4 regions of the Vibrio gallaecicus genome follow, and region 2 is predicted to be linked to each of the others. Evidence: predicted binding sites of a transcription regulator. Region 2 holds the regulator's gene; each other region holds the start of a gene.
The links. The regulator CRP, encoded in region 2, controls carbon source genes, mostly activating them, when cyclic AMP is high. The targets are predictions, from matches to a motif close to TGTGANNNNNNTCACA.

Region 1 (3,663 bases), 870 kb from region 2:
GCGTTTTCAAAAATACTCAAGCCTTGCTCTAGCTCAGATTCTGTAATAGTCAGTGGGCAGAAAAACTTCACAACTTCATCGTTTGGTCCCGCTGTTTCGATAATCATGCCATTTTCAAAACATGTCTTCGCGATTGCACTTGCGTACTCGCTGTCATTACATTCAATACCAATCATCATTCCACGGCCTTTCTGCTGTGCAAAAAGATCTGGATGGCGTTTAACATTGCGCTGAATGACTTCTGAAATTTTCGATGAACATGAGGCAATATGCGCTTCAAATTGATTATCAGACCAGTAAAGTTCAATCGCTTTAGCAGCGGTAACGAATGCATGGTTATTCCCACGGAAAGTACCGTTATGCTCACCTGCTTTCCAAATATCCAATTCAGGGGCAAGTAAAACCACGGCCATAGGTAAACCATAACCACCGATAGACTTAGATAACGTCACCATATCGGGTTTAATGCCTGACGGTTCAAAACTGAAGAATGTGCCTGTACGACCACAACCCGCTTGAATGTCATCAACAATCATTAAAATATCATGCGCTTTACAGATTTTATCTAGGCGCTGTAACCACTCATTAGATGCAACGTTCAGCCCGCCTTCACCTTGTACCGTTTCTAGTAAAACAGCGGCTGGCTTATCCATTCCTGCTGAATTATCTGAAAGCATAGTTTCAAACAATTTAAGACCATCAATGTCGGCATAACCTTCAAATGGAATTCGTGTTACTTGGTTTAAGCTCATACCAGCGCCTTGACGGTGGTGTTGGTTACCGGTAGCTGCTAATGCTCCAGCTGTACAACCATGGAAACCATTGGTAAACGCCACAATTGAGCTGCGACCTTTTACTTTTCGAGCAAGTTTAAGTGCTGCTTCTACGGCATTGGTTCCTGTAGGACCTGTAAATTGAACCTTATAGTCCAAACCTCTAGGGTGAAGAATGTCGCGTTGAAGCGCGGTTAAGAAACCAGCCTTTGCTGATGAATGCATGTCTAGACCATGAGTGATGCCATCCATCTCAATGTAGTCCAGCAATGATTGCTTCAGCTCAGGGTTATTGTGTCCGTAATTCAGTGATCCTGCACCAGCAAGGAAATCTAGGTAACGTTCGCCTTTGTCTGTTTCTAGCCAGCAACCTTTCGCTTTTGTAAAAATGACAGGGAAGCTATTTGAGTAAGAACGTACTTTTGATTCTTGCTTGTTAAAAATATCCATGATGAGACCGTTTGGTTTCCTATTTTTTAGAATTGTTTAACGGGATTCGATACAAATATTCCGTATCGTGTTTCCCTTTAAAATGTGTTTTTTCATCTAGAAATGTGCTGACTTCACCCTGCTGATCATTCTCGGCGTCCAGTTTTTTGAACAATGCCCAAGAAGCGGCGTTATCTTCCGTTATTGTCGTTTCAACAGCCGTTACAGTATTAAGAAAGTCTCGTCCGAGTAATTCGCTGAGCATTTTAAAAGCTAGCCCTTTACCTCTGAAACGGGGAGAAACTGCAACTTGCCATACGAATAAAGTATTTGGATCGTCTGGTTTTCTGTAACCAGAAATAAAACCGGCTATTTCACCGTTCGATCTTGCGATGATACAAGTTCGGCTGAAGTGTGATGACTGAAGGAAGTTGCAATATGATGAATTAACATCAAGAGGAGGGCATGCTGCAATGAGACTGAAAACTTCATCACCATCTTCTGCTGATGGCTCAGAAAAGATCCATTTTTCGTTAGGATCTTGCTCTATATCGGGATACATCATCCAAGGTACTGATGTGATCATGTGTAAATACATTTCCTTTGTACTCTAAGCAAATTTCGCCGTTATTAGGCACAGAACTGCTCTTCAAAATCAAAAATACCCGTTTATTAAGCTCAAATTTGAGACCTGAATCACAAAAACAAGCCAGATCGACCTTAAATAATTTAATTAGATCTCTAATCTTTTTATTGAATAAGCATTTAAAAAAGCTAATTACGCGGTATTTTGTTTATAAAAAAGCCCTTAAAAACAGTCAAAAAAGAAAGCAATACACCAACTCTCAGGTCTGAAATTATGGGTATAAAAAAACAAAAACCAGTACAAATAGTGAACCGAGAATGTGACAAATAAACAAGTAAGAGGATGATCAAAGATGGAAGGAAGTTTGGTTAGAGAGAAGATTTTTATAAAAGAAAAGAGACAGACTGTTACGTTTATATTCGCAACAAACTGCCTCCTTCATGTATTTAAGAGTGTCAGATATTTCAATCTAATGTGTATTTGCTACTTTATTTGAGTAATGAAACTATATTTATCTGAATCAGCTTTGGTTACCCAGTGTGCTCCGTTTGCAGGTGCTGAATCCAGAGTAAACAGATAAAAGTCGATGCCCTTATCGCCCATCATTTTTTTGAAATAGGTCGCCTGCTTACGATGGCTTTCGTCAGTATATGGGAAGTCTTTCGCTGTCTTGTCCCCCTGCCCCCAACTATGCACCCCTATTTGTTGGTTTTTCTCGATCGCTTTTGCTGCATTTGAACGAATCAAAGTACGCTGTTTACCTGCTGAAAATAAATCCGTCCCGCCAGAGAAAACAGAACCCGTTGCCGTGACAACCGTGTCCATATCGTTATCTTTAATCAAAAGTCCGGTATACATATTAATGTCATCGTCAGCACTTCCTCCAATATGATTGTTAAATTGCATTTCCATATTGGTTCCTTGGTTCGCTTTCACAATTTCATCCAACTGTAAGTAAGTTGTATAACCCAACGTTGAGTTAATTCTTTCGCCTGTACCATCGTCTGCAAAAACAACTTTATAAAACTTATTGAACGCAAATGAAGTTTGAATGTTGACTTGGTTATCTTTCACTTGTGGGGTCAGTAAAGTTGAGCCTATGCTACCGATGTGCTCTTCAGCTTCCGTGTAGAACTCCACCTGAACTGGTCGCTTCATATCCGATGTAGCGCTACTAATCAATGTGGTTTCATTTGAAACAGAACGAGTGGATTGGCTACATGGGAAGGTCTCAAAGTCTTCTGCGTTTTGATAAATAACACAAGGCTCAGAACCCTCTGCACTTTGTAGGTAAAGATCGACACTTTTACCATTACTGTCCGACAATTTAACGAGTGTCGCTTCGCCTAACGCTTCGGCGAATTTCATACTTGAATAAGTGGTCCCACCATAAGACAAACGCATCACTTCAAGTATTTGTTGGCGTTCACCCACTAACTGAGCCTTAGCTTGCTCGGAAAAGTCATAGTTTGCTAAAGGCTTATCCACTGTACTTGGTTTAGTCGAGCTGCCAGGTGATCCAGAGTTGCATCCAGCGAGAATAATAAGAGGAGTAGCCAGTAAAAGAGTGCGATAAGATTTCATGTGTTTGTCCCAGTTTTGAGTATGGGAGAATTTTATGAGTTAAAAGTGTAATTTACTGTCTTGGTTATGTATGGAAATGTCGTTTACCCCGTTAGAATACAAACCATTAAAGGTGCTCTTAACTTAAGAACTACAAAGCATAAGTACAACAAGGTTGATACAGAATGACACACCCAACAATGCTTATCATTGAAGACGACTTAAAGCTGCAGAAGATGTTGAAAGATTACTTCATCACACAAAACTTCGATGTCAGTGCTTTAGACGATGGCAGTAATGCCGCACAAACGA
Region 2 (3,663 bases):
AAGTAAAAAACCAACTGAAGACAGGCGATGCCAATATCGTCTTTTCTGAGTTGCACGAAACTGTTGATATTCAGCTACGTCATACAATGTGAAGTTGAGTTTAAGCAATGAATGGAATCAAAGAACAACAATAAGTAGAGTAACCGTATGGCAGGGAGCTATGCTGCGCTAGCCAGTGAGCCATGTTATAGTGAAAGCGATTGCTAACAAGTAAGTTACTACAAAGACAAGGGTTGTCATGTCCGCTAAACATCCAATTATCGCAGTAACGGGTTCATCAGGAGCCGGTACAACTACAACTTCCGAAGCCTTTAGAAAAATGTTCAATATGATGGACGTAAAGGCAGCATGGGTAGAAGGCGATAGCTTTCACCGCTTCACTCGCCCAGAAATGGATGTAGAGATCCGTAAAGCACGCGAACAAGGAAAGCACATCAGTTACTTTGGCCCACAAGCCAACGACTTTGGAGCACTGGCTGAGTTTTTCCGTAAATATGGTAATGAAGGTACAGGGCAAGTACGCCGCTACCTTCATACTTTTGATGAAGCCGTTCCATATAATCAAATGCCAGGCACTTTCACGCCTTGGCAGGATATTCCTGAAAACTCGGATGTGATGTTCTATGAAGGACTACACGGTGGTGTTGTGGATGGCGACATTAATGCCTCACAACATGTCGATTTATTGATTGGCATGGTACCCATCGTAAACTTAGAGTGGATTCAAAAGTTCGTCCGAGATACTCGCGACCGAGGGCATTCTCGTGAAGCGGTAATGGACTCCATTGTTCGTTCAATGGACGACTATTTGAATTACATTACACCACAATTTTCACGTACTCATATCAACTTCCAACGTGTTCCGACAGTCGATACATCAAACCCTCTGAACGCAAAAGGAATCCCTAGTTTAGATGAAAGCTTCGTAGTCATTCGATTGCGTGGCATTAAAAATGTCGATTTCCCATACCTTTTAGCAATGATTGATGGCTCATTTATGTCGCGACATAATACGCTAGTCGTGCCAGGCGGGAAGATGAGCTTTGCTATGGAGCTCATTGTTAGACCTATCCTTCAACAGCTGATTGAAACTGGAAAAATAGGTTAACAGAACGTCATTTTATCAGGTTACTTTTCATACCGTGATCATGTGCACAATTTTGCGTAAAAAATCGCAGCTTGGTCACGATTAAAATCAAGAAATAGTGACTGAAAAAGGATACTATTTTAGTCCGAAACAAAAGATAGCTTGCAGCACTGAAAAAGTGCTCTTACCCTAAAGCCTAATTTAGGCTTAGCTAATTAATACGGAAAGCAGCAAGCATACCCTGCAGAGGAAGTGAGATATTATGGTTCTAGGTAAACCTCAAACCGATCCAACATTAGAATGGTTTCTGTCACATTGTCATATTCATAAGTACCCTTCTAAAAGCACGCTAATTCACGCTGGTGAAAAAGCGGAAACCTTGTACTACATCGTAAAAGGTTCTGTTGCGGTTCTAATCAAAGATGAAGAAGGTAAGGAGATGATTCTTTCTTACCTAAACCAAGGTGACTTTATTGGTGAGCTTGGTCTATTTGAAGAAGACCAAGAGCGTACTGCTTGGGTTCGTGCTAAATCTCCTTGTGAAGTGGCTGAAATTTCATTTAAGAAATTCCGTCAACTTATCCAAGTGAACCCAGACATCTTAATGCGTCTATCATCTCAAATGGCTAATCGTCTACAAGTGACTAGCCAAAAAGTAGGTGACTTAGCTTTCCTTGACGTGACTGGTCGTATCGCTCAAACGCTACTAAACCTAGCTAAACAGCCAGATGCAATGACTCACCCAGACGGCATGCAAATCAAGATCACTCGTCAAGAGATCGGTCAGATTGTTGGCTGTTCACGTGAGACTGTTGGTCGTATCTTGAAGATGCTAGAAGAGCAGAACTTAATTTCAGCTCACGGTAAGACTATCGTTGTTTACGGTACTCGCTAATTTTTAATCGCTCTAGCTAGCAATTAAAAGCCGAGACAAATATTAAAGCCACCAGCTGCAAAGTTGGTGGCTTTTTCTTTTCTAGGCTCTAGGTTCTAGGTTCTAGGTTCTAGGTTCTAGGTTCTAGGTTCTAGGTTCTAGGTTCTAGGTTCTAGGTTCTAGGTTCTAGGTTCTAGGTTCTAGGTTCTAGGGCTTAGTAATGAAAGCCTCTAGAGAACACAAGTTAGATTAGCTATCTGTACTTTCAAAAATCTTATCGGCAGAAGCCGCAACAAAACCAGTATAGATTTCCCCATTTGCCATCACGTAGCGCTTAGCAAATTCGTAAAAGCCACCCGGGATCATTTCGACACCTTCGGTGAAAGTAACCGCGACTTTATCCGCCATCGTTGAAGATTGTTCAAGAAGCACTTCAGGTGATCCTTTTACTTCTCCACCAGCACTATTGATAGTAAAACCTTCATCTCTCAAGTAGTCATTCACAGACTGAACTTCATCAAACTTATTCAGTTGATTCACACTTACTGTGAAATGGTTTGCCCCATAACCATGTGCCGCAAGCCAAGAAGCGTACTCACTTTCTTTTGCCAACACTTGGAAATCCACAAAGCTTAAATCCCATAGTCGCCCACCAAATAGGAACTCATGACCTTTTAGCTTATTGGTGTCCAATTGCTTCACAAGCTTAGCAACGATTGTTTGTAACTCCGCTGAACACTCTTCAACTTTAAGTTCACTAATGAACACTTTTGGTTGATTTGGATCTGGGTGTTCAAAATGCTTCGCGACTAATTTTTTACTTTCGAAAAGATAATCACCACAAGCTTGATAGCCTAGATCTATAAATGGTTTGGCTAGAGTATCAATGCCAAGCGGGGCTACGTTGAAAGTTCGCAGTGCAATATGGTCGTTGATCAACGCTTCGTCTTCTTTCAACAGCTGCTGAACTTGAGCTGCTGAAGGGCATAAACGTTGAATATAATCGTTCCATAATGAGCTGAATAATAGATCGGGCGTCATGGTGACTCCTTGTCGAGGGTACTAGCAAGCTAGAGATATTGGATTAAGAAGATAAGCTACCGCTTATGCCGCAGCCATTTTGCAATCATTGTCACTGGCAGAAGCTTTCCATGAATAAGCAATCACCAGAGTTTTTATTATTATGACTAGCCTTACATCGAGATAAGGCTAGTATTTAAGCTTTATATTCAGTGATTTATTTAAAGTTCAATACCTGGGCTAAATGTCGCGGGCAGCAATGTCTCTCCACCTTCCATTGAAGCCATTGGATAAGCACAGTAATCCGCAGCGTAGTAAGCACTTGGTCGTAAGTTACCCGACGCACCAGGTCCACCAAATGGTGCATCACCACTTGCCCCTGTCAGTTGTCGGTTACGGTTTACAATACCTGCACGGATATGATCCACGAAATATTCCCATTCAGAGTCATCCGTTGAAACAAGACCTGCAGATAAGCCAAAACGAGTATCGTTAGCTAGGTTTACGGCCTCTTCCAATGATTGGTAACGCACAACTTGTAGAAGTGGTCCAAAATATTCCTCATCAGGCAACTCAGCAATGTTTGTTGCATCGATAATACCAGGAGTCACAAATGCAGCTTCAAGCCCTTTAGCTTCTACTAGGCTAACGCCTCCAAGAGACTGAAGGTTTGCTTGAGCAT
Region 3 (3,663 bases), on a different replicon from region 2:
CCTTAGTAAGGATAAACGGCTTTTTTATGCGTGTTGATTGATGGAAGGCAAAGCTAAGGTGAAACAATTTCAACAGGTACACCATTTTGCGCAAAAATGACGGCTTTTGCTTTAGAGTCAGACAATTGAGCATCCTGTAGCCACCACTCTAATTCAACAGGTACATTTAGAGCTTTTTGTGATCCGTCACTACGTGTCAAAGGTTCATGCGCCTCAATAAACACACTTCTATCAGGCTCAAGAGCAATTTTTATCGGCTCATTAATAATCGTCACCTTCTCGCCTTTGTGCACTTTTTCAAATAACCATTCAATATCTTTCGGTTCCATCCTAATGCAACCAGAGCTGACCCTAAGTCCTATACCGAAATCTTTATTAGTACCATGGATAAGATAGTCACCTGCGCCATAGGCGAGTCGTAAAGCATATTGACCCAATGGGTTTTCAGGACCCGCAGGCACAACTGGTGGAAGTTCTATCCCTTTTTCTAAATATTCAGCTCGAATCGATTTAGGCGGCGTCCAGGTTGGGTTGGGTCTTTTTTGGCTTATTTTTGTTGTCATTTCAGGTGTATCACGCCCAACTCTTCCGATTCCGACCGGAAACACATGCACTTGATTTTTTTCAGGTTCAAAATAGTACAAACGAAGTTCGGCAAGGTTGATGACAATACCTTCACGGAGAGTGTTAGGCAGAATGAATCGAGTCGGGATACTTAGCACATATCCTTCATTTGGAAGAAAGGGATCAATGCCTTTATTCGCCGCCATTAACGATAAAAAACCGACGTCATACTTCTTAGCTATCTCTGCGAGCGTTTCACCTTTCACCACTTCATGTAGTTGAATCCGCCCGACAACGCGGCTTTCGTCTGTTGGCAATGGGAAAGTTGCTGCAAGTAAGTGAGAAGAACAGAGCCCTAAAGCGAGAGTCAGTACTTTCAATCTTCCTTTAATATTATTGAATATTGGTCGCTTAAACTCGCAAGGCATAGTATTTCCTAAATAACTCTATATTTAGAGTTTAGATTATCTATGTTTATAAGTATCAACAACCAGAATGATTGATATACATGCCCCATGCATAATTTCCGTTCAGTTTCGTATTTATTACAACTAAGAAATCACTTACTTCTTCTGACTTTCTTCTTCGAGATGGCTGTATTTAACTCGATAAGTGGTCTATATGAGTAATGGAAATGCAATCATATGCACCTATTCACATTGTAAAATAGAGAATATGGGTAACAAAAACGATTGCCCATAAAGTTTCAACATATTTGGTTATCAATAATCATAAAATTCAATAGCTGAACTCATTCTGTGACAAAGCTCTCAAGGAACCCTTATTTAACTCGCTAATATTGCTTCAACAGAACGAATTCAATTCAACAGAATTGGTAATTTACAAACCTGTTCCGTAAATTACCGTTTAACTTTGGAGAACGACAATGGCAACCCCTCACATTAATGCACAACTTGGTGATTTCGCTGAAACGGTTCTTATGCCTGGTGACCCGCTTCGCGCAAAATACATTGCAGAAACGTTCCTTGATGATGTAAAGCAAGTTTGTGATGTTCGTAACATGTTCGGTTACACCGGTACTTACAAAGGCAAAAAAGTTTCTGTTATGGGTCACGGCATGGGTATCCCATCATGCTGCATCTATGTACACGAGCTTATCGCTGAGTTTGGCGTTAAAAACGTTATTCGCGTAGGTAGCTGTGGTGCAGTACGTGACGACGTTAAATTAATGGACGTTGTTATCGGTATGGGTGCATCTACTGACTCTAAAGTAAACCGTATCCGTTTCAACAACCACGATTTCGCGGCAATTGCTGATTACGGTCTTCTTGAAGAAGCAGTAAAACAAGCTCGTTCACAAGAAGTTCCTGTAAAAATAGGTAACGTATTCTCTGCAGACCTTTTCTACACTCCTGAAGCTGATTTATTCGGCAAAATGGAAAAACTAGGCATCCTAGGTGTTGATATGGAAGCGGCTGGTATCTACGGTGTTGCTGCAGATCTAGGTGCTAAAGCACTGACTATCCTAACAGTTTCTGACCACATCATCCGTGGCGAAAAACTAAGCTCTGAAGAGCGTCAAAAGTCGTTCAACGACATGATGAAAGTTGCACTAGAAACTGCAATTAACATCTAATTAATTATTGATAGAAATAGTTAATTGAAAAGAAATACCCAGCAGCTAAGTTCGCTTAGCTGCCCAGATAATCCCGAGGGGGCGATCGTGTCTAACGGCGAGCTGCCAAAAGATGCGGATGGTTTACAACTCAACTTTTGTAAAACATTGGCGTGTAACAACTTTGGCTTGAGCGATGCAAAACGTTATGTTTTGCAACATGCGAACCCTAAGCGTCCAGCGATGGTTTGTCGTGAATGTGGTGCGTTCCCCCCCTTACTTAACAATCGTGAAGTTCTAAACGAATTACATCGTTTACGTCAGCTTCATAGTGATGGACTCCCTGCTTGTCGCAATAATGATTGTGAAAGCTTTGGTCTTTCAGTACACACCCATAAACACCTATACCATGCCTTTGGTTATAGCGGTGACCGCCAGCGATACCGCTGCAAATGCTGCCAATCAACGTTTGTTGATAAATGGTCAGGTTCCAATAAAAAGCTTCTATTTCAAGAAAATCTTATGGGCTTATTGTTCATGGGTTATTCCGTACGTGAAATTTGCCGAAAATTAGAAATTAACCCAAAAACCTTCTATGACCATGTGGATCATATTGCGAGCCGTTGCCGTCGTAAGCTGGCAATGATCGATGCTCGTTGGGTTAACCATGCAAAAGATTATCAATTTGCTTCGCATTACCAACGTTTACAACCAAACAGCAATAATGGCGTTGTGTGGATCGCGACGGGAGAAGCGCATTCTGGATACATTTTATGCCAGCATGTGAACTACTCACACTCAGAAGAGCCTATGGGCGGAGTTGATCATAACCCGTATGACACTGCGTCACGATTTGTCTCTCGTGATCACTCTTCAGAAGCAAATATAGAAACACCCAAACCTTCAGAAAACTTGCGTGAGCGTATCGAGCAGAAGTATCAAACTATTCTTGCCCGTGGCAATGTTGAAGACCCTATGGGAAATTTAACAACATTCTCTTACCCATCTAAAGGTGCATTAATCCGTCCACCTTATACATCTTACGCACACTTTTTACATGTGCTTGATATGTGTAAAGCAGACAAACACGTTTCAATCTATTTACCTCAAGATCCCCTACTAAGATCTGCCGCTCTTAGCGTGTGCTTGCCGCGTATACAAAGCCAAAATATTGACTTAATGTATGTGGAAGAAGATCTATCATGGGATGAAAGTGCTGGTTTTGAAAAGATTGATATTGTGCATATGAGTTGGTGGCGAGATCGCTGGGCAATTGCAAACCAAGAATCAAGCCAAAAAGGCATTTGCTACCTAGCAGGAAAAAATTCAGAACCTAAACAATGGTTTAATGAAGCCTCTATCAAGCATACCGAATTTTATCAGCAACGTTTTCAATTGCTATTCGACAGCTTCATTAATGAACCAAGACGTAAACTGAGACCGGGTGGCATCCTTCCCCTTCTAGACATATTCAGAGCTTGGCACAATCTGTGCTACCAAGATAAGCATGGGGCAACAGCAGC
Region 4 (3,663 bases), 1.4 Mb from region 2:
GCTAATACTTTTTCAACATCAATAATTTCAACAATTTTCGTCAATTTATCTTCTTCGATATGAGTAATCGCTGTCAGATAATTGTTACGTCCTGATGTTCTTGGAGGTGGCTGGATTTCAGTCCATGCCGTATTAACAATATTACGGACTTGCCCCACAAGGAAACCTTGCACACTTCGGTTATATTCCGTGATGATAAGATTTTGTTCTTGTGAGTCATCTCTTGAGGGAGGAAAGCCAATTGCACTTCGAAGATCGATAACAGGCACAGATTCACCGCGTAGTGAAGCCACACCTGTTATGTGATGATGAGCCCCTGGTAATCGAGTTAAAGGTGGGACTTTTAAAACTTCTTTAACTTTAAATACGTTAATCGCGAAAAGTTGACGACTATTTAAACTAAACAAAAGCAGCTCAAGTCGGTTTTCACCAACGAGCTTAGTTCTTTGGTCAACTGAGTTTAAAACTCCAGACATACAACACCCTAGTAATCACTATAACTATAATTATATCTATAGTTACCATAGCCCAAGTCAATAAGCTTAGATATCAATAAAAACGTTTCTAAAGATAAACTCTAAAAATGTTAAAGCAAATCACAAGAACTCGGCACGCTAAACAATAGTTAGATTTGACTAATACCCGTTAACCTTCAATCACTTTCATTAGCAATTGACCATCGAAAAGTGCTTGTTTAACCAAAGCAGCACCTGGCATTGTCGCTTGCTTATAAAAACGAGACTCTACTAACTCAAGGTCTTGCTGGTAAACAGGTAAAGACTGCTCTTCAATACACTTTTGAATGACAGGAAACAAAACCTCTTTAGCTTGGTTAATTGCACCACCAATCAAGATTTTTTCAGGGTTAAACAGATTAATCACCATCGCTATCGCAGAACCTAAGTATTGACCAAGTTGCTCTATAACTTCAACAGCAAGAGGATCACCTTGTGCAGCAGCTCCGCAAATATTTTCCAAAGAAATTGTTTCTAGCTCACTTAAGCTCGATTGTTCGCCATTTGCAATTCGTTCTGTGACTTGCTCTCGAATCGCTTTGGAGCTTGCAACCGTTTCTAAACAGCCCCGGTTTCCACAATGGCACTGTTTGCCATTCTTATCGATTTGAATATGACCTAGCTCGCCGATGTTACCGTGTCGACCTTGCAATACTCGCCCATCTAAAATAATCCCGGCGCCAAGACCGTGGTGGATCGAGATAAGGACGGAATTTTCATTGTTTTGGGAGTTACCAAATAATTTCTCAGCCAATGCCCACGCTCTTGTGTCATTCGCGATAAAAACCGGTAAACCCGTTTCTTTATAGATTTCAGGACCTAGTGCTAAGTTCTCTACATTATAGTGAGGCATTTGTAGCACTATCCCCTCTTCAGAATTCACTAAACCCGGTAACGTAATTGCAATACTCGTTACTCGATCTAGTTGCTCGGAATAGGTTTGAAAAAATTCATCGATTTCATGAAGAAGGCGAGCCAATACATCATCTTGATCAATTTCATGAATATCAATTTTGGTATCAATTAAAACATCGCCTCCTAATTCATGGAGTGCGATCGTCAAATAGCCTCGCCCAAGGCGCATCGATAAAAATTGCCAGCCCTCATTGTTGGTTTGTAAACCAACTGCAGGGCGACCTCGACTTGTCGCTTCTTGAACTGTAGTTTCATGAATAAGATGCGCTTCAATGAGTTCACGAGTAATTTTGGTAATACTCGCCGGAGCCAACTGACTTTGCTTGGACAAATCGATACGAGAAATGGGACCTTTAAGGTCTATTAGTTTATATACACGACCAGCATTGACCTGTTTGATATGATCAATATGGCCCGGTTGAGCCATGTACATTTTATGCTCCAGAAATCATTAACAAAGCAATTTTTTTACTTTGCGAAGTAATTGTGAAGTCACTTGGTATATCGCCGTGACAGGCATCACGTATATACACGAATCTTTGTGTATCTAGTCAAATAGTTCAATAAAAATTAACACTTTTTCTAACAAATACTGGCTTATTTTTTTAAGTAAAATATCCACACACATACCAATGATAGCTGTATTTCTTTATTATTTTCCTTCGAATTCTCTAATTTGTATGGCCTCTCCAAATAAAATGGGCATTAATGCATATACTTAATTTAGTTGAACACAGGAGACTCCAATGACAGCTGAATTACGAAAAACAAAAATTGTCACAACACTTGGTCCATCAACAGATAAAGACAACGTTCTTGAAGAAATAATCAAAGCAGGTGCAAACGTTGTTCGTATGAACTTTTCTCACGGGACCAGTGAAGATCATATTCTTCGAGCTCAAAAAGTAAGAGCCATAGCTGCAAAATTAGGAACTCAAGTCGCTATCTTAGGGGACTTACAAGGACCAAAAATTCGAGTGTCGACTTTTAAGGATGGCAAAGTTCAGTTAACTATCGGTGATAACTTTACACTTGATAGTAGCCTTGGCTTAGGTGAAGGCACAAATGAGTCGGTAGGACTTGATTATAAAGAACTTCCCAATGATGTTTGTTCCGGGGATGTTTTACTACTGGATGATGGACGTGTTCAGCTGCAAGTCACAGAAGTCGAAGGCTGTAAAGTTCACACTAAAGTTACCATTGGCGGCCCCTTGTCGAACAATAAAGGTATCAATAAAAAAGGTGGTGGGCTTTCTGCTGAAGCGCTGACAGAAAAAGACAAAAGAGATATCGTCACAGCAGCTCAGATCAAGGTGGATTTTTTAGCAATATCTTTCCCAAGAAATGGTGCAGATATGATTTATGCCCGCAAGCTTGCACGTGAAGCGGGTCTTGAAGCGCATTTAGTTGCTAAAGTTGAAAGAGCAGAGACAGTTGCAACTGAAGAGAGTATGGACGACATCATTATGGCTTCAGATGTTGTCATGGTCGCCCGTGGGGACCTTGGAGTTGAAATTGGCGACCCAGAACTTGTTGGGGTTCAAAAGCAGCTTATAAGGCGTGCTAGAGCGCTTAATCGAACTGTCATTACTGCGACACAAATGATGGAATCTATGATGTCCGCGCCCATGCCAACACGAGCAGAAGTGATGGATGTTGCAAACGCAGTATTAGATGGAACCGATGCGGTGATGCTATCAGGTGAAACCGCTGCGGGTGATTACCCAATTGAAACCGTGAAATCGATGGCTGAAGTGTGTGTCGGGGCAGAGAAGATGGCTTCGGTTAATCAATCCAACTACCGAATTGATCGCACGTTTGTCACGGCTGAGGAAACAGTTTCTATGGCAACTATCTATTCAGCAAACCATATGGAAGGAATCAAAGGCGTCGTCACTTTGACTGAATCAGGTAGAACAGCCTTAATGATGTCACGGCTCAGTGCTGACATGCCCATTTATGCTTTATCTCGAAATGAAGAAACACTTAACCGCTGTGCGTTGTATAGAGGCGTCACTCCTATCTATTTTGAGACCGATGAAGATGATAGCTTAGATATTGCTTTATCAACACTTAAGAACCTAAAAAGCAAAAATCACTTGAAGTTTGGTGACCTCGTCATTATTACTCAGGGGGATATTATGGATGTTGCTGGGTCGACAAACTGTATGAGAATCCTTCCCGTCACCTAATGATACTTTAATGTTTATCTTTAACTAAACATCAAGTGCTT

Region 1: ectA (diaminobutyrate acetyltransferase) is a predicted target of CRP. The motif match lies at 1,888-1,903, and genes of this name have one in related genera.
Region 3: deoD (purine-nucleoside phosphorylase) is a predicted target of CRP. The motif match lies at 1,322-1,337, and genes of this name have one in related genera.
Region 4: mlc (sugar metabolism global transcriptional regulator Mlc) is a predicted target of CRP. The motif match lies at 1,939-1,954, and genes of this name have one in related genera.

What each region holds. Positions count from the first base shown of each region.
Region 1 is NZ_AP025490.1:2,104,304-2,107,966, forward strand. It holds gene ectB (diaminobutyrate--2-oxoglutarate transaminase) at 1-1,223, opposite strand, end outside; gene ectA (diaminobutyrate acetyltransferase) at 1,243-1,788, opposite strand; gene OCU78_RS09090 (alpha/beta hydrolase) at 2,272-3,372, opposite strand; gene OCU78_RS09095 (response regulator transcription factor) at 3,537-3,663, shown strand, end outside.
Region 2 is NZ_AP025490.1:2,971,590-2,975,252, forward strand. It holds gene OCU78_RS13055 (YheU family protein) at 1-92, shown strand, start outside; gene OCU78_RS13060 (phosphoribulokinase) at 239-1,108, shown strand; gene crp (cAMP-activated global transcriptional regulator CRP) at 1,350-1,982, shown strand; gene OCU78_RS13070 (DUF1338 domain-containing protein) at 2,211-3,002, opposite strand; gene astD (succinylglutamate-semialdehyde dehydrogenase) at 3,203-3,663, opposite strand, start outside.
Region 3 is NZ_AP025491.1:1,801,700-1,805,362, reverse strand. It holds gene OCU78_RS22835 (L,D-transpeptidase family protein) at 54-992, opposite strand; gene deoD (purine-nucleoside phosphorylase) at 1,451-2,161, shown strand; gene OCU78_RS22825 (IS1 family transposase) at 2,249-3,663, shown strand, end outside.
Region 4 is NZ_AP025490.1:1,085,146-1,088,808, reverse strand. It holds gene OCU78_RS04870 (chemotaxis protein CheV) at 1-476, opposite strand, end outside; gene mlc (sugar metabolism global transcriptional regulator Mlc) at 646-1,863, opposite strand; gene pyk (pyruvate kinase) at 2,177-3,622, shown strand.